2 regions of the Streptomyces sp. NPDC031445 genome follow, and region 1 is predicted to be linked to the other one. Evidence: riboswitches for the same ligand, from Rfam matches in the RefSeq annotation. Region 1 holds a riboswitch; the other holds the start of a gene.
What was found. Region 1 has a riboswitch for glycine ahead of gcvT (glycine cleavage system aminomethyltransferase GcvT). Riboswitches for the same ligand answer to the same signal wherever they lie in the genome.
Positions count from the first base shown of each region.

Region 2: linked by a shared signal. The riboswitch ahead of gcvP (aminomethyl-transferring glycine dehydrogenase) and the one ahead of gcvT (glycine cleavage system aminomethyltransferase GcvT) in region 1 are both predicted to bind glycine.

Region 1 covers NZ_JBVIJO010000013.1:287,577-295,982, forward strand. Annotated here, with positions in the region: gene ACZ5DC_RS30810 (ABC transporter substrate-binding protein) at 1-1,397, opposite strand, end outside; gene ACZ5DC_RS30815 (ABC transporter permease) at 1,455-2,453, opposite strand; gene ACZ5DC_RS30820 (enhanced serine sensitivity protein SseB C-terminal domain-containing protein) at 2,803-3,588, opposite strand; gene ACZ5DC_RS30825 (enhanced serine sensitivity protein SseB) at 3,785-4,576, opposite strand; gene ACZ5DC_RS30830 (AAA family ATPase) at 4,643-5,311, opposite strand; glycine riboswitch at 5,491-5,586, shown strand; glycine riboswitch at 5,587-5,699, shown strand; gene gcvT (glycine cleavage system aminomethyltransferase GcvT) at 5,742-6,860, shown strand; gene gcvH (glycine cleavage system protein GcvH) at 6,998-7,375, shown strand; gene glyA (serine hydroxymethyltransferase) at 7,390-8,406, shown strand, end outside.
Region 2 covers NZ_JBVIJO010000024.1:9,154-17,559, forward strand. Annotated here, with positions in the region: gene ACZ5DC_RS38320 (DNA polymerase IV) at 1-1,379, shown strand, start outside; gene ACZ5DC_RS38325 (PRC-barrel domain-containing protein) at 1,301-1,672, opposite strand; glycine riboswitch at 1,792-1,886, shown strand; gene gcvP (aminomethyl-transferring glycine dehydrogenase) at 2,061-4,946, shown strand; gene ACZ5DC_RS38335 (TOBE domain-containing protein) at 5,000-5,419, opposite strand; gene ACZ5DC_RS38340 (ABC transporter ATP-binding protein) at 5,448-6,635, opposite strand; gene modB (molybdate ABC transporter permease subunit) at 6,632-7,492, opposite strand; gene modA (molybdate ABC transporter substrate-binding protein) at 7,489-8,319, opposite strand.

The DNA of each region.
Region 1 (8,406 bases):
TGCTTCTTGGTGAACTTCGGCACGCCGGCGTAGTCGGTGAAGTACTTGCCGGACGGGTACTGCTTGAGGGTGGCGTTGATGCCGACCTTCTTCAGCGAGTTGATGATCGCCGTGGCGGCGTCGATCTCCTGCGGACGGTCCGAACGGGCCGAGATGTTCGTCGAGATCGAGGACTTGCCGCAGGCCTTCAGCTGCTGCTTGGCCTTGGCCGCGTCACCCTTGCTGTCCGTGGTGGCGTAGACGTCGGACTTGGCGTAGCCCGGGATGTCCGGCGGGAGGACCGTGGAGGCGATCTCACCGCGGATCGGGCCGCCCTCGGCGGTCTGCACCGAGACCTTGTCGATGGCGTACTGGACGGCCTTGCGGCACTCGGCCTTGTCGAACGGCGCGACCTGGGTGTTGATCGCCATGTAGACCAGGCGGCCACCGTAGGTGTTGTCCGTGTTGGCCTTCTTCGACGGGTCGGTGATGACCTGGGCCTGCGTCGCGGCCTGGACGCCCGTGCCGCCGAGGTCGATCGCGTTGCCCGCGAGGACGTCCTTGTCGATCGTCTCCGGGTTGACCTTCAGCTTGACGACGATCTTGTCCGGCAGCTGCTTGCGCAGCGGGTCCGTCTTCGCGTCCCAGTTCTCGTTGCGGACGAGGACGGCCTGCTGGCCCTCCGCGTAGCTCTGGAACTTGTACGAGCCCGAGGAGACGATGTGCTTGACGTAGTCGACGCCCGTGTCCTTCGCCTTGGGCACCGGGGCCGTCTGCGGGGCGGCGACCAGGTAGTCGAACTCCTGGAAGGCCTGCTTCAGGTGGAAGACGATCGTGGTGTCGTCCGGGGTCTGGATGGAGGACAGGCCCTTGTCGCTCTTGTCCTTGTACGGGCCCTTGTACTTGTCGCCGCCGGCCAGGAACTGCTGGAAGTAGTTCGGGCCGAGGGAGAGCACGTCACGCGCGAAGTTCGAGCGCTCGACGGCGTACTTGACGTCCTTCGAGGTGATCGGCGAGCCGTCCTCGTACTTCAGGCCCGAACGCAGCTTGTACGTCCAGGTCTTGCCGCCGTCGCTCGGGACGCCCTTGCTCGCGGCGAGGTCCGGGACGAGGGCGTTGCCCTCCTGGCCGGCGCCCGGCTTGAAGGTCATCAGCGGGCGGGCCCACAGCCGGCTGAGGTTGTACATGTACGCGTAGTACGTGTTGCCCGGGTCGAACGAGTCCGGGACGTCGGACAGCTCGTAGGTGAGCGTGCCGCCCTTCTTGTCGGACGCGTTGACGACGCCCTTGGTCGCGGCGTTGGCCCCGGCCGACTTGGTGCCGTTCTCGTTCTTGTTGTCATCGGCCTTGCTGCAACCTGCAAGAAGCAGGCTGGCGGAGCCGATGGCCGCGATCGCGGCCAGCGCTGACCTTCGCATGATGGGCGCTTTCCCCTCCATTGATCGGAAAAATTTTCGGGCTCTCCGCGGCAGGCGTCAGCGGCTGCGCGGGTCGAGAGCGTCGCGGAGACCGTCACCCAGCAGGTTGAACGCCAGGACGGTGATGAAGATGGCGAGACCAGGGACGATCATGAACATCGGGTCGACCTGGTAGAAGTTGACCGCCTCCCGGAGCATGCCGCCCCAGGACGCCTGCGGGGGCTGGATGCCGACGCCGAGGAAGCTCAGGGACGCCTCGAACAGGATGTTGGTCGGGATGAGCAGCGTCGAGTAGACGATGATCGGGCCGACCAGGTTGGGCATCAGCTCCCGGAACAGGATGTACGGGGCCTTGGCGCCCATGCCCCGGGAGGCGTCGACGAACTCGCGCTCGCGCAGGGCGAGGGTCTGGCCCCGGACGATCCGGCCCAGGTACGGCCAGTTGAAGAAGCCGATGACGAAGATCAGCACGCTCAGGTGGAGCGGCAGACCGTCCAGACCGAACGCGCCGCCCTGGAGGGTGGCGGAGATGGAGATGGCGAACAGCAGGAGGGGGAAGGCGAGGAACGTGTCCATCAGCCGGCTGATGATCGAGTCCACCCGTCCGCCGTAGTAGCCCGCGATCACGCCCATGATGGCGCCGATCACGTTGGACAGGACCGTGGCGCCGAAGGCGACCACCAGCGACACCCAGGAGCCCTCCAGGATGCGGGTGGCGATGTCCCGGCCGAACTTCGGGTCCACGCCGAGCGGGTGATCCGCGCTGATGCCGCCGAAGCTGCCCTTCGGCAGCGAGGTGTCCGGGCTGATCAGGTCCTGGTTGAAGGCGTTGGGGTCGAGCCCGAACGCGGCCTGGATGGGGCGCGAGAGGATCGCGACGAGGATCAGCAGGACGACGATGACGCCGCCCGCGACGGCGACCTTGTCCTTCTTGAACCGGGTCCAGGCGATCTGGCCCAGGGAACGACCCTCGATCTGCCCCTTACCGGCACCCTCCAGCACAGCCTCCGGCTGTGCCTCGGCTGCCGCCCCGGTGGTCTCGATCGGTGCGGTCACGGTGAGCGACCCCTCTCGCCGGTGGTGACCGGCCTGAACTGCCGCGGATTGCGGCTTTGTCGACTTGCCATCGAGCATGAGGTCTCAACCTCATGTCTGAGTCGGGAGTCTTCAGCGTCTCCGCGATCACCCGCCAGAGCTGACGGCGAAAGTATGCGCAACCGTGATGCAGTCCAGGGGATTCCGTTATCCGATCAGTGGGTAACGGGCATCGGACGTGGGCCAGTTGGGACAGAACGGTGAATCTACGCGGTTCGGGGCGATCGGGCGATGTCTACGCGCGCAGAAGTGTGGTGCCCGTGTGAAATCTGCGACCCGGACTCAGAAAGCCTGCCGCGCAGTCCGGTTGTCAGTAACCGCCGTGCACGGGCGGGTAGCCGTACCCGCCGGCCGGGGCCTGCGGCGGGACCGGCGCCTGAAGCTGCGGCTGCGGCGCGGGGGCGTGTGCCTCGCGGTCGTAGAACGGGCGCGCGTTGGCCCGCATCCACATCACCACCGGGTCGTAGCCGTCCGTCATCGCGACCGTCGAGACCGGCAGCCCCTCCGGGACCGCCCCGATGGACTGCTGCATCATCGCGCGCACCGAGTCGACCGCGGCCGGCGAGGTCTCGTACACGTCCAGGCCGATGGCCAGATACGGCGCCCCGAGCGCGGGCTGGACCCAGGCGCGGCGCAGGGAGCGCAGCGCGGGGGTGCGGTGCGCGTTCTGCGCGAGCAGGGCGTAGAACTGCGGGATCTCGATGCCGGGTTCCGACAGGCGGAGCGGACCGGCGGGCTGGCGGTCCAGGCCGGTGGCGATGCGGCGCAGATCCAGCCAGGGGATGCCGACACCGCCGCCCGGGGAGTGCGGATTGAGCCAGAGGCCGTAGTGGTCGGGATAGAGGGTGCGGGCCACGTCCAGGCCGTCGACCACTTCGTACGAACGGTTCCAGCCGCTGGCCGACAGCTCCTGGGCGGAGGTGACGCAGGGGGCGTAGTGGCAGCCGTCCACCTCCATGTCCCCGTACTGGGCGTCCGGGGAGCCGGCCTGGCCGTGCCACAGGAGCATCCAGATCTGGCCGGAGGAGGGGGTGGCGAGGGCGCGGAGCAGGGCCTCGTAGGCGTCGTAGCGTCCCGGGGTGACCTGGCGCAGCATGTGCTCGACGCTGCCGCTGTGGCTCGCGCTCACCTGTTGTACCGGCCCTTCTGCTCCGTGCCCCGCGTTTGGAGACAGCTTAAGCGCCCGGAGGCTCGGGGCCTCGGGTTCGTACGCGGGTGCGGGTCGTCCGTGGCCGGCCGCGCCCCGCGGCGGAGCCGCGTAGCGGATGCGGCCCCGCGCCCTTTGGGTGCGTTCAGTGGCCGTACTGGTAGAAGGGCCGGACGTTCGTCTTCAGCCAGTCGGAGACCGGGTCCTCGGCCACGTCCATGAGGATCAGGTTGACCGGCCACGCGACCGGGACCGTGCCGAGGGCCCGGCCGAGGGCGTCCAGGGGCAGGTTCCGGACGTCGCCCTCCCACTGGGAGAGTTCCACGCCCACGAACATCACCGGGTCGGCCGTCTCGATGACGGCCAGGCAGCGGCGGGCGGTGAGGACCACGCCGGTCCCCGCGAACTCGGCGGAGGCCGCGGCGAGGAAGTCGACCGGGTCGTCCTGCCAGTCGGGTTCGAACAGGCGGACCCGGCCGCCGGCGCCGGGCCCGTCGAGCGGGGTGCGGCCGGCGCGGCACAGCTCGGCCACGGCGTCGGGCGGCAGCGGGATGCCGACCACACCGCCCGGGTTCACCGCGATGCCCGCCTGCGGCGGCAGGCCGCGCGCGAACTCCACGGCGGGGGCGATGGTGTACGACATGTGGGAACCGGTCGCCTGGCGCAGCTGCTCCTCGGAGCTGAACACCGGGACGTACACCTGGCCGTCGATCTCCAGCGTCGGCAGGTCCAGCGGGCCGCTGTGCGGGCCCCCGCCGTTGGGCAGCGGTATCCACAGGAAGCTGCGCCCGAGGACCTCGACGATCCGGCCGCCCGCCGAGGGGATGCCGAGGGAGGCCGACAGCACCTCCTCCAGCTCGTTGCCGGGCCAACCGCCGTGCGGGTGGGGGTGCGCCTGTGCCGGGAAGTCCGCGGGAACGTCCGCCGGGAAGTCCATGTGCCTACCGCCTGCTGGGAACCACTGCTGGGAGCAAGAAGGCTAGCGGGTGGCCGTGACAGTGCCTCACCGCGCGAAGCCGACCCGGCCGAGGACGTCCGCCGCGTCCCGGTCCAGCAGCACCGCCGCGCCGCAGCCGGCGGGCAGCTCCCCCTTCTCCACCGCGCGCAGCAGCCGGGCGGTGGTGCGGCGGTGGCGGCGGAAGGCGTAGCGGGAGACGCCCCGGCCGCGCTCGCGCTGGCCCGCCCGGGCGGTGTCGGGGCTGACGTCGAGGAGGAGCAGGTGCAGGGTGGCGCCGCGGCGCCGGGCCTCGCGGGCCAGCCAGGCGCGCACCCAGCGCTGGGTGCCGCAGTCGTGCACGACGACGCCCTCGCCGGTGCGCAGCGCCCTGCGCAGGGCGGCGTAGTGGGCGAGGCGGACCAGGGGGCGGTAGAGCGCGTAGGGGACGCGGCGGGGGACGCGGGCGTCCCAGCGGTCGCGGGTGTCCTGGGAGTCGACGCGGTGGCCGGTGACCGCGCGGTGCATCAGGGTGGACTTGCCGCTGCCGGGCAGGCCGGTGATCACCACCAGGTCACCGGGGCCGAAGAGCAGGGCGTGCGGGCTGCGGCCCGCGCGGTCGCGCAGGTCGCGGACGACCGGGGCGGGACGGTCCGCGCGGCGGTCGCGGGCCGGGGCGGAGGGCTGTCCCGGCACCGCGATGCCGGCGTCGGCGGCGTAGGCCGATGTCCTGTTCACCGTGATCGTCCTCCCCAGGGGGCTCGGTCATCCCCATGCCCGTTCTGTGTAAAGAGAAGGTAATGGGCAACGGTAGAGGGTTCGTGTGCGTTCTGCCACAGCCCGGTCACAAGGAGCACGCTCTGGATGGGCGGGGAGCGGCGTGCAATGATGTGCCCGCCAACTGCATACCGGCCGCTTGAATCCGCGCGGGAGAGTTCCCAGCCCCGGGCTGGGACGCCGAAGGAGCAAGTCCCTCCCTTGAATCTCTCAGGCCCCGTTACCGCGCGGGCGAGGCACATCTGAAAAGCGGGCCGCTGTGTCAGTGGCTCCACCCAAGGTGCAAGCCGTGGTCGTCCCCGTGGCGGTCGTGGCGAACCTCTCAGGTTCCGATGACAGATGGGGAGGAACGATCCTCGCCTGTCCGCTCGCCTTGGGAGACGACCGTCCGATGAGCAGCACTGAACTCCGCCACACCGCGCTCGATGCCGTGCATCGCGCGCTCGGTGCGACGATGACCGACTTCGCGGGCTGGGACATGCCCCTGCGCTACGGCTCCGAGCGCGACGAGCACCTCGCCGTGCGGACCAGGGCCGGTCTCTTCGACCTCTCCCACATGGGCGAGATCACCGTCACCGGCGAGCAGGCCGCCGCGTTCCTGAACCACGCCCTGGTCGGCGACATCGCCTCCGTCGGCGTCGGCCGCGCCCGCTACACGATGATCTGCCGGGCCGACGGCGGCATCCTGGACGACCTGATCGTCTACCGGCTCGCCGACACCGAGTACATGGTCGTGGCCAACGCCTCCAACGCCCAGGTGGTGCTGGACGCGCTGACCGAGCGCGCCGAGGGCTTCGACGCCGAGGTCCGCGACGACCGGGACGCCTACGCGCTGATCGCCGTGCAGGGCCCGGAGTCCCCCGGCATCCTGAAGTCCCTCACCGACGCCGACCTCGACGGCCTGAAGTACTACGCCGGCCTGCCGGGCACGGTCGCCGGCGTCCCGGCGCTGATCGCCCGCACGGGTTACACCGGCGAGGACGGCTTCGAGCTGTTCGTCGCGCCGGAGCACGCCGTCGAGCTGTGGCAGGCGCTGACCAAGGCGGGCGAGGGCGCGGGCCTGGTCCCGTGCGGGCTGTCCTGCCGGGACACGCTGCGCCTGGAGGCGGGCATGCCGCTGTACGGGCACGAACTGACCACCTCCCTCACCCCGTTCGACGCCGGGCTCGGCCGCGTGGTCAAGTTCGAGAAGGAGGGCGACTTCGTCGGGCGCGAGGCGCTCGCCGAGGCCGCCGCCCGGGCCCAGGAGAACCCGCCGCGGGTCCTGGTCGGCCTGGTCGCCGAGGGCCGCCGGGTGCCGCGCGCCGGGTACGCCGTCGTCGCCGGCGGCGAGGTGATCGGCGAGGTCACCTCCGGCGCCCCCTCCCCCACCCTGGGCAAGCCGATCGCCATGGCCTACGTCGACGCGGCGCACGCGGCGCCGGGCGCCGAAGGCGTCGGCGTGGACATCCGGGGCACCCACGAGCCGTACCAGGTCGTGGCGCTGCCGTTCTACAAGCGCCGGAAGTAGACACTGGGCGCGGTCGCGCCCGCCGGGGACCCCGGTCCCGTGGCCGGGGCGTGACGCTGCGCACATTCGCCCGCTCACCAGCGGTTTTCGCAGTCCCCCGTCATCAGCACCCTCGCGTGTACAGGAGAATTCAGGCCATGAGCAACCCCCAGCAGCTGCGCTACAGCAAGGAGCACGAGTGGCTGTCGGCCGCCGAGGACGGCGTCGCGACGGTCGGCATCACGGAGCACGCGGCCAACGCGCTCGGTGACGTCGTCTTCGTGCAGCTCCCCGAGGTCGGCTCCACGGTGTCCGCGGGCGAGACCTGCGGCGAGCTGGAGTCGACGAAGTCGGTGTCCGACCTGTACTCGCCGGTCAGCGGCGAGGTCACCGAGGTCAACGAGGACGTCGTCAACGACCCGTCGCTGGTGAACTCCGCCCCCTTCGAGGGTGGCTGGCTGTTCAAGGTGCGCGTCGCGGAGGAGCCGGCCGACCTGCTCACCGCCGACGAGTACACCGCCTTTTCCGCCGGCTGAGGAGTCGTAGCCGTATGACTGTCCTGAACACGCCCCTGCACGAGCTGGACCCGGAGATCGCCGCCGCGGTCGACGCCGAGCTGCACCGCCAGCAGTCGACCCTGGAGATGATCGCCTCCGAGAACTTCGCGCCGCTCGCGGTGATGGAGGCGCAGGGCTCGGTCCTGACGAACAAGTACGCCGAGGGCTACCCGGGCCGCCGCTACTACGGCGGCTGCGAGCACGTCGACGTCGCCGAGCAGATCGCCATCGACCGGGTCAAGGAGCTGTTCGGCGCGGAGTACGCCAATGTGCAGCCCCACTCCGGCGCCTCCGCGAACCAGGCGGCCCTCTTCGCGCTGGCCCAGCCCGGGGACACCATCCTCGGCCTGGACCTGGCGCACGGCGGCCACCTGACCCACGGGATGCGGCTGAACTTCTCCGGCAAGCAGTTCGACGTGGTCGCCTACCACGTGGACGCCGAGACCGGCCTGGTCGACATGGCCGAGGTCGAGCGGCTCGCCAAGGAGCACCGCCCCAAGGTGATCATCGCGGGCTGGTCGGCGTACCCCCGGCAGCTGGACTTCGCCGGGTTCCGCCGGATCGCCGACGAGGCCGGCGCGTACCTGTGGGTCGACATGGCGCACTTCGCGGGCCTGGTCGCGGCCGGTCTGCACGAGAACCCGGTGCCGTACGCCGACGTGGTCACCTCCACCACCCACAAGACGCTGGGCGGACCCCGCGGCGGCATCATCCTCGCCCGGAAGGACTTCGCGAAGAAGCTGAACTCCTCCGTCTTCCCGGGCTTCCAGGGCGGCCCCCTGGAGCACGTGATCGCGGCCAAGGCGGTGTCCTTCAAGGTCGCGGCCTCGGAGGACTTCAAGGAGCGCCAGCGTCGTACGGTGGAGGGTGCCCGCATCCTCGCCGAGCGCCTGACGGCCCCGGACGCCCGCGAGGCCGGCGTGAACGTGCTGTCCGGCGGCACGGACGTGCACCTGATCCTGGTGGACCTGCGCGCGTCCGAGCTGGACGGGCAGCAGGCCGAGGACCGG
Region 2 (8,406 bases), on a different contig from region 1:
GACCGCGCGGGGTGGTGGCCACCGCGTCGTACGAGGCACGGGCGTTCGGGGTCCACTCGGCGATGCCCATGGCCCAGGCGCGCCGGCTGGCTCCCAACGCGGCGTACCTGGTGCCGCGCTTCACCCTGTACCGGACGATCAGCGAACAGGTGATGGCGCTGCTGCGGGAGCTGTCACCGCTGGTCGAGCCGCTGAGCCTGGACGAGGCGTTCGTGGACCTGGAGGCCGGGGGAACGGCCTGGGACGGGGAGTCGGCGCGACGGGCGGGGGAGAAGCTGCGCGCGGACATCCGGACGGTCACCGGGCTCACCGGGTCGGTGGGACTCGCCGCCTCCAAGATGCTCGCGAAGATCGCCTCCGAGCAGGCGAAGCCGGACGGCCTGCGGCTGATCGAGCCGGGCACGGAGCGGGCGCTGCTGGCACCGTTGCCGGTGCGCACCCTGCCGGGTGTCGGACCGGCGACCGGGGACCATCTGCGCCGGGCCGGGATCACCACGGTGGAGGAACTGGCGGAGGCCGGCGAGGACGAGCTGGTCCGGCTGCTCGGCAAGGCGCACGGTCAGGCGCTGTACGCCATGGCGCTGGCGCGGGACGAGCGGCCCGTGGTGGCCGAGCGGGAGGCGAAGTCGGTGTCCGTGGAGGACACGTACGACGTGGACATCCACGACCGGCTGCGGGTCGGCCTGGAGGTGCGGCGGCTGGCCGACCGGTGTGTGCGGCGGCTGCGCGAGGCCGGGCTGTCGGGGCGGACCATCGTGCTGAAGGTGCGGCGGTACGACTTCTCCACCCTGACCCGCTCCGAGACGCTGAGGGGGCCCACCGACGACCCCGTGGTCATCCGCGAGGCGGCGGCGCGGCTGCTGGACTCCGTGGACACCACGGGCGGGGTGCGGCTGCTCGGGGTGGGGGTGTCCGGGCTCGCCGACTACACGCAGGAGGACCTGTTCGCGCAGGCGAGCCCGGTGCCCGTGGCGGAGGAGCCGGAGAAGGGTGCGGTGGAGGCCGTCGTGGAGCGGGCGGAGCCCGTCGAGCGGGAGTGGCGGGCCGGGCAGGACGTGCGCCATACGGAGTACGGGCACGGATGGGTGCAGGGGAGCGGGCTGGGGCGGGTGACCGTGCGGTTCGAGACGCCCCAGTCCGCTCCGGGGCGGGTGCGGACGTTCTTCGCCGGCGATCCCGCGCTGGCGGGCGCCGAACCGTTGCCACTGGTCACGGAGCCCGGCCCGCCCGGTCGTCCGGGGCCGCCGAGCAGCGACCCGCGCGGCGGGGCTCCGGCCCGGACCCCGGAAGGAACCGCGGGTCAGGGCTCCTCCGACCCCGCCAGTTTGCCGAAGTCGCGGTCCGGGACCTTGGGGGGCGGGGCCACGTCGAGGCCGTAGTGGTGGTAGAGCTGCAGTTCCTGTTCGGGGGAGAGGTGGCGGCCCACGCCGAAGTCGGGGGCGTCCTTGATCAGGGCGCGGTCGAAGGGGACGTGCAGAGTGTCGTCGACCAGTTCGCTGGGTTCCAGGGGCACGAAGGCGTCGCGGGAGAACAGGCCGGTGCGTATGGCGGCCCACTCGGGCACGCCGGTCGCGTCGTCCAGGTACACCTCGTCGATGGTGCCGATCTTGGTGCCGTTGCGGTCGAACGCCTTGCGGCCGATCAGGTTGCGTGGATCGATGTCGGTCTGCACGGTCCCTCTCCCTCCACGTGGTCGCACCTCATCCGTAAGCACTACGAAAGAGCACATTCAAGGAGGCGGCCACTCGAAGACCCCGGCGTTGACCTCGCTGGTAGGCTGACAGCGGCTGCTGACCCCGTGCGGGAGAGTCCTCCGACCACCTCGGAGGCGCCGAAGGAGCAAATCCTCCCCGGAATCTCTCAGGCTCACGTACCGCACGGACGAGGTCACTCTGGAAAGCAGGGCGGATGTCGACGGCTTCCGCCCTCACCGACGGGGAAAGCCGGTGCCCGCGGGCGTCCGGTGAAGCTCTCAGGTCGAGATGACAGAGGGGGAGGCCGTCGGGGTGCCCGCGCCGTGGTGCCCCTCGCAGGTCGCGTCAGACCAGGAGGCCTCCGCAATGACCGCCCATCGCATTCCGCTCTCCGAACTCGAAGCGGGCACCCCGTTCGAGCAGCGCCACATCGGGCCCGACCAGGAGGCGCGGGCCAAGATGCTCGCGCAGGCCGGCTACGGCTCGCTCGACGAGCTGACCGCCGCGGCGGTGCCGGATGTGATCAAGAACGTCGATGCCCTGGACCTGCCGGGTGCGCGTACCGAGGCCGAGGTGCTCGCCGAGCTGCGCTCGCTCGCCGACCGCAACCAGGTCCTCGGCTCCATGATCGGCCTGGGCTACTACGGCACGTTCACGCCGCCCGTCGTCCTGCGCAACGTCATGGAGAACCCGGCCTGGTACACGGCGTACACGCCGTACCAGCCGGAGATCTCCCAGGGCCGCCTGGAGGCCCTGCTGAACTTCCAGACGATGGTCGCCGATCTGACGGGCCTGCCCACCTCCGGCGCCTCCCTGCTGGACGAGGGCACCGCCGCCGCCGAGGCCATGGCGCTGTCCAGGCGCATGGGCAAGAACAAGAAGGGGCTGTTCCTGGTCGACGCGGACGCGCTGCCGCAGACCATCGCGGTGATCGAGACCCGCGCCGAGCCGACCGGCGTCGAGGTCGTCGTGGCCGACCTCGGCGACGGCATCCCGGCGGACATCGCCGAGCGCGAGATCAACGGCGTGCTGATCCAGTACCCGGGCGCCTCGGGTGCCGTACGGGACATCAAGCCCCTCATCGACCAGGCGCACGAGCTGGGCGCCCTGGTCACGGTCGCCGCCGACCTGCTCGCGCTGACCCTGCTGACCTCGCCGGGCGAGCTCGGGGCGGACATCGCCGTCGGCACGACCCAGCGCTTCGGCGTGCCGATGGGCTTCGGCGGCCCGCACGCCGGCTACATGGCCGTGCACGAGAAGTTCGCCCGCAGCCTCCCCGGCCGGCTCGTCGGCGTCTCCGTCGACGTCGACGGCAACAGGGCGTACCGCCTGGCGCTGCAGACCCGTGAGCAGCACATCCGCCGCGAGAAGGCCACCAGCAACATCTGCACGGCCCAGGTGCTGCTCGCCGTGATGGCCGGCATGTACGCCGTCTACCACGGGCCGGAGGGCCTGCGGACCATCGCCCGGCGCACGCACCGGTACGCCACGATCCTCGCCGAGGGCCTGAAGGCCGGCGGCGTGGAGATCGTCCACGGCGCGTACTTCGACACGATCACCGCGCGCGTGCCCGGCAAGGCCGCCGCGGTCGTCGCCGCCGCCCGGGAGAACGGGGTCAACCTGCGGCTCGTCGACGCCGACCACGTCTCGGCGGCCTGTGACGAGACCACCAACCGGGCCCAGCTGGCCGCCGTCTTCGCCGCCTTCGGCGTGGAGGGCGACATCGAGGCCCTGGACGAGAGCGCCGAGGACACCCTGCCCGAGGCGCTGCTGCGCACGGACGCCTACCTCACCCACCCGGTCTTCCACCAGCACCGCTCCGAGACCGCGATGCTGCGCTACCTGCGCAAGCTGGCCGACCGCGACTACGCGCTCGACCGCGGCATGATCCCGCTGGGCTCCTGCACCATGAAGCTCAACGCGACCACCGAGATGGAGCCGGTCACCTGGCCCGAGTTCGGGCAGCTGCACCCCTTCGCGCCCGCCGAGCAGGCCCAGGGCTATCTCACGCTCATCCACGAGCTGGAGGACCGCCTCGCCGAGGTCACCGGCTACGACAAGGTCTCCCTCCAGCCGAACGCCGGTTCCCAGGGCGAACTGGCCGGTCTGCTCGCCGTACGCGGCTACCACCGCGCCAACGGCGACGAGCAGCGGACCGTGTGCCTCATCCCGTCCTCCGCGCACGGCACCAACGCGGCCAGCGCCGTGATGGCCGGCATGAAGGTCGTCGTCGTCAAGACCGCCGAGGACGGCGAGATCGACGTCGAGGACCTGCGCGCCAAGATCGAGCAGTACCGCGACGAGCTGGCGGTGCTGATGATCACCTACCCGTCCACGCACGGGGTGTTCGAGGAGCACGTCGCCGACATCTGCGCCCAGGTGCACGAGGCGGGCGGCCAGGTGTACGTCGACGGGGCCAACCTCAACGCCCTCGTCGGCCTCGCCAAGCCCGGCCACTTCGGCGGTGACGTCTCCCACCTGAACCTGCACAAGACGTTCTGCATCCCGCACGGCGGCGGCGGTCCGGGCGTCGGCCCGGTCGCGGTGCGCTCGCACCTGGCGCCGTACCTGCCGAACCACCCGCTCCAGCCGGAGGCCGGCCCCGAGACGGGCGTGGGCCCGATCTCGGCCGCGCCGTGGGGCAGCGCGGGCATCCTGCCGATCTCGTGGGCGTACGTCCGCCTGATGGGCGGCGAGGGCCTCAAGCGCGCCACGCAGGTCGCGGTGCTCTCCGCGAACTACGTCGCCAAGCGCCTGGAGCCGCACTACCCGGTGCTCTACACCGGTCCCGGCGGCCTCGTGGCGCACGAGTGCATCATCGACCTGCGCCCGCTGACCAAGGCGACCGGCGTGAGCGTGGACGACGTGGCCAAGCGCCTGATCGACTACGGCTTCCACGCGCCGACCATGTCCTTCCCGGTGGCCGGCACGCTGATGATCGAGCCGACCGAGTCCGAGGACCTCGCCGAGCTGGACCGTTTCTGCGACGCGATGATCGCCATCCGCGCGGAGATCGACAAGGTCGGCTCGGGCGCGTGGCCCGCCGAGGACAACCCGCTGCGCAACGCCCCGCACACCGCCGCCGCGCTCGGCGGTGAGTGGACGCACGCCTACAGCCGCGAGGAGGCCGTCTTCCCGGCCGGCGTCTCGGCCGCCGACAAGTACTGGCCGCCGGTGCGCCGCATCGACCAGGCCTACGGCGACCGCAACCTGGTGTGCTCCTGCCCGCCGCTGGACGCCTACGAGGACTGAGCGAACCGCTGACGAAGGCCCCGCCCGGGTTCCGGGCGGGGCCTTCGGGCTTCCTACGCCGTCGCCAGGGAGACCTCGGTCGCCTTGATCAGGGCGACGACGTCGGAGCCCACGAACAGGCCGAGGTCCCCGGCCGCGTCCTTCGTGATCGCGGCGGTCAGTTCGCCGCCCTCCACGGCGACCCGGACGGTGGCCATGGCCTCGCCCAGCGAGAGACGGATGACCGTGCCGCGCAGCTGGTTGCGGATCGACAGGCCCTCGACCCGGTTGGCGGCGAGGGAGACCTCCGTCGCCTTCACCAGGGCGGTCACCGGGGAGCCCGGGGCGAGGCCGAGCTGTTCGACGGCCTCCAGGGTGACGGCGGCGGTGAGGTCCTGGCCCCCGGAGAGCCGGACTTTGACGGTCGCCATGACTTCGCCCGCGCGCACCTCGGTGACGGTGCCGGGCAGCTGGTTGCGGATGCTCAGGGTCATGGGCACCCACCGTAGAGCGCCGGTGCGCTCAGGCCGGGTATGCGTGGGTCTGCGTCGCTTTGACCGTCGCCCAGACCGGTGCACCCGGGTGCAGGTCCAGCTCGGCGGCGGCGACCGTCGTCAGGTCCGCCGCGAGCGGGAGTTCGCCGGTGAGGTCGGCGCGGATCTGGTCGCCGTGCGTCTCCAGGCCGGCGACCTCGCAGCGCCACAGGTTGCGGGCGCTGGCGCCGGAGGGCCGGTCCCGGAACAGGGTCACGGCGGACGGCGGGAACGCCACGAAGACCGGGCCCGACAGCTCCTCGGTGGTCGTGATCGCGGGGCCGCCGTCGAGCCGTACGGTGTGCCCCGCGGCCTGTCCGCGGTAGAGGTTGAGGCCGACGAGCCGGGCGATGTAGTCCGTGCGGGGGCGGCGGGCGATGTCGGCGGGGGTGCCCTGCTGGACGACCCGGCCGTGCTCCACGACCACCAGCCGGTCCGCGAGCACCATGGCGTCCAGCGGATCATGGGTGACCAGCACCGAGACCGCCTCGAACTCGGCCAGATGGCGGCGCAGCTGTGCGCGGACCTCCAGGCGGGTACGGGCGTCCAGGGCCGCCAGCGGCTCGTCGAGGAGCAGCAGCCGGGGGCGGGTGGCCAGGGCGCGGGCGAGGGCCACGCGCTGGGCCTGGCCGCCGGAGAGGTCCCGGGGCCTGGCGCCCGCGTGGGCGGCCAGGCCCATCCGGTCCAGCCAGGCCGCCGCCTGCGCGCGGGCCTCCGCCTTGCGCACGCCCTGGCAGCGGGGGCCGAAGGCGACGTTGTCCAGGGCGGACAGGTGGGGGAAGAGCAGGTAGTCCTGGAAGACCACGCCGATCGGGCGGGACTCCGGGGGCGTGTGGGCCAGGGGGGTGCCGTCCAGGCGGAGGTGACCGTCGGTGAGGGGGGTGAGGCCGGCGAGGGTGCGCAGGGCGGTGGTCTTGCCGGCGCCGTTCGGGCCCAGCAGGGCGAGGACCTCACCGGGGGTGGCCCGCAGGGTGACGTCCAGGCGGAAGCCGCCGCGGTCGACCACGAGGTGGGCGTCCAGGCCGGAGGGCGGGTGCGGGTCTGTGGTGGGGTGCGGGGCGGGGTCGGCGCCGTCGGTTGCGGCGCGGGGCGGTGCGGGGTTCGTGGCGTCGGTGGCTGCGGCGGCGGCCCGGGACGGGCCGGTGGCGTCGGTGGGCTTGGGGTGGGGGGTCGTCATGACGTGGTCATCCAGCGGTCCCGGAGGCCGGCCAGTACCGCGATCGACACGGTCAGGAGGACCAGGCTGAGGGAGATGGCGGTCTCGGGGTCGCTCTGCAGGGCCAGGTAGACCGCGAGGGGCATGGTCTGGGTGCGGCCGGGGAAGTTGCCCGCGAACGTGATCGTCGCCCCGAACTCGCCGAGCGCGCGGGCCCAGGCCAGCACCGCGCCGGCCGCGATGCCCGGCGCGATCAGCGGCAGGGTCACCCGGCGGAACGCGGTGAAGCGGGAGGCGCCGAGCGTGGTGGCCGCCTCCTCGTAGCGGGGGTCGGCGGCGCGCAGCGTGCCCTCCACGCTGATCACCAGGAACGGCATCGCGACGAACGCCTCCGCGATCACGACCCCCGCGGTGGTGAACGGGAGGGTGACGCCGAACCACGTGTCGAGCCACCGGCCGATGACGCCGTTGCGGCCCAGGGCGAGCAGGAGGGCCACACCGCCGACCACCGGGGGCAGCACCAGCGGGAGGGTGACCAGGGCGCGTACGAGGCCCCGGCCGGGGAACTCCGTGCGGGCCAGCAGCCAGGCCAGCGGCACACCGAGGACGAGGCTGACGGCGGTCGCCGCGGTGGCGCTGACCAGGGACAGCTGGAGCGCCTGCCACACCTCGGCGCTGGTCAGCCGGTCCGGCAGGCCGCGCCACGGCGCGCGGACGAGCAGGGCGAGCAGCGGCAGCAGCAGGAACGCCAGGGCCAGCACGCCCGGCAGCAGCAGCGGCAGCGGCGCCCCGCGCCGGCCTCCCGTGCCGGCGCGGCGGCGCCGTGGCCGGCCCGTGCGGCCACGGGTCGCGGCACCGGGCTCGTCGAGCGAGGTCACGGCTTGAGGAACCCGGCCTCGGTCAGCACCTTCTGGCCCTCCGCGGAGCGTACGAGGGCGATGAACGCCTTGGCGGCCTCGGCGTTCGGCGCGTTCTTCAGCAGCGCGATCGGGTAGTCGTTGACGGCACCGGCCGACTCGGGGAACTCCACGCCCTCCACCTTGTCACCCGCGGCCCGCACATCGGTCTGGTACACCACCGCCGCGTCGGCCTCCTTCAGCTCCACCTTGGTCAGGGCGCCCTTGACGTCCTGCTCGTAGGAGACCGGCGTGAGCTTGAGCCCGCCGGCGTCGAGGGCCTTCTGGGCGGCGGCGCCGCACGGGACGGTCCTGTCGCACAGGACGACCTTCAGACCGGACGTGGTCAGGTCCTTCAGGGAGGCCACCTTGTGCGGGTTGCCCGGTACGGTGGCGATCTCCAGCTGGTTGCGGACGAAGGTGACCGGGGTGCCGGCCGTGTCCTTCGCGTCCGTCACGACGGCCATGGTCTTGGGGCTGGCCGCGGCGAACACGTCCGCCGGGGCACCGCTGGTGATGTTGGCGGCGAGGGTGTCGCTGCCGCCGAAGTTGAAGCTGACCTTCGTGCCCTGGTGCTCCTTCTCGAACTCCTTGCCGAGGGTCGTGAAGCTCTCCTTCAGGGAGGCCGCCGCGAACACGGTGACCGTGCCGGAGAGCTTCGGGGACGCCGATGTGCCGGAGGGGGCGGGGGACTTGGACGCGTCGGTGGAGTCCGACGAGGAGGAGCAGGCGCCGAGGGCCAGCATGGCGGCGGCTGCCACGCCGGCCAGCCGCGGTATCCGCCGGGTCCGGCGCACGGAACGGGTCATCACGGATCTACTCCTCGGTTCTGTCGAACGACTGTCGCGCCCGGGCACGGCTCGGTCGGAGCCGTGCGGCGATCATACTGCCGCATC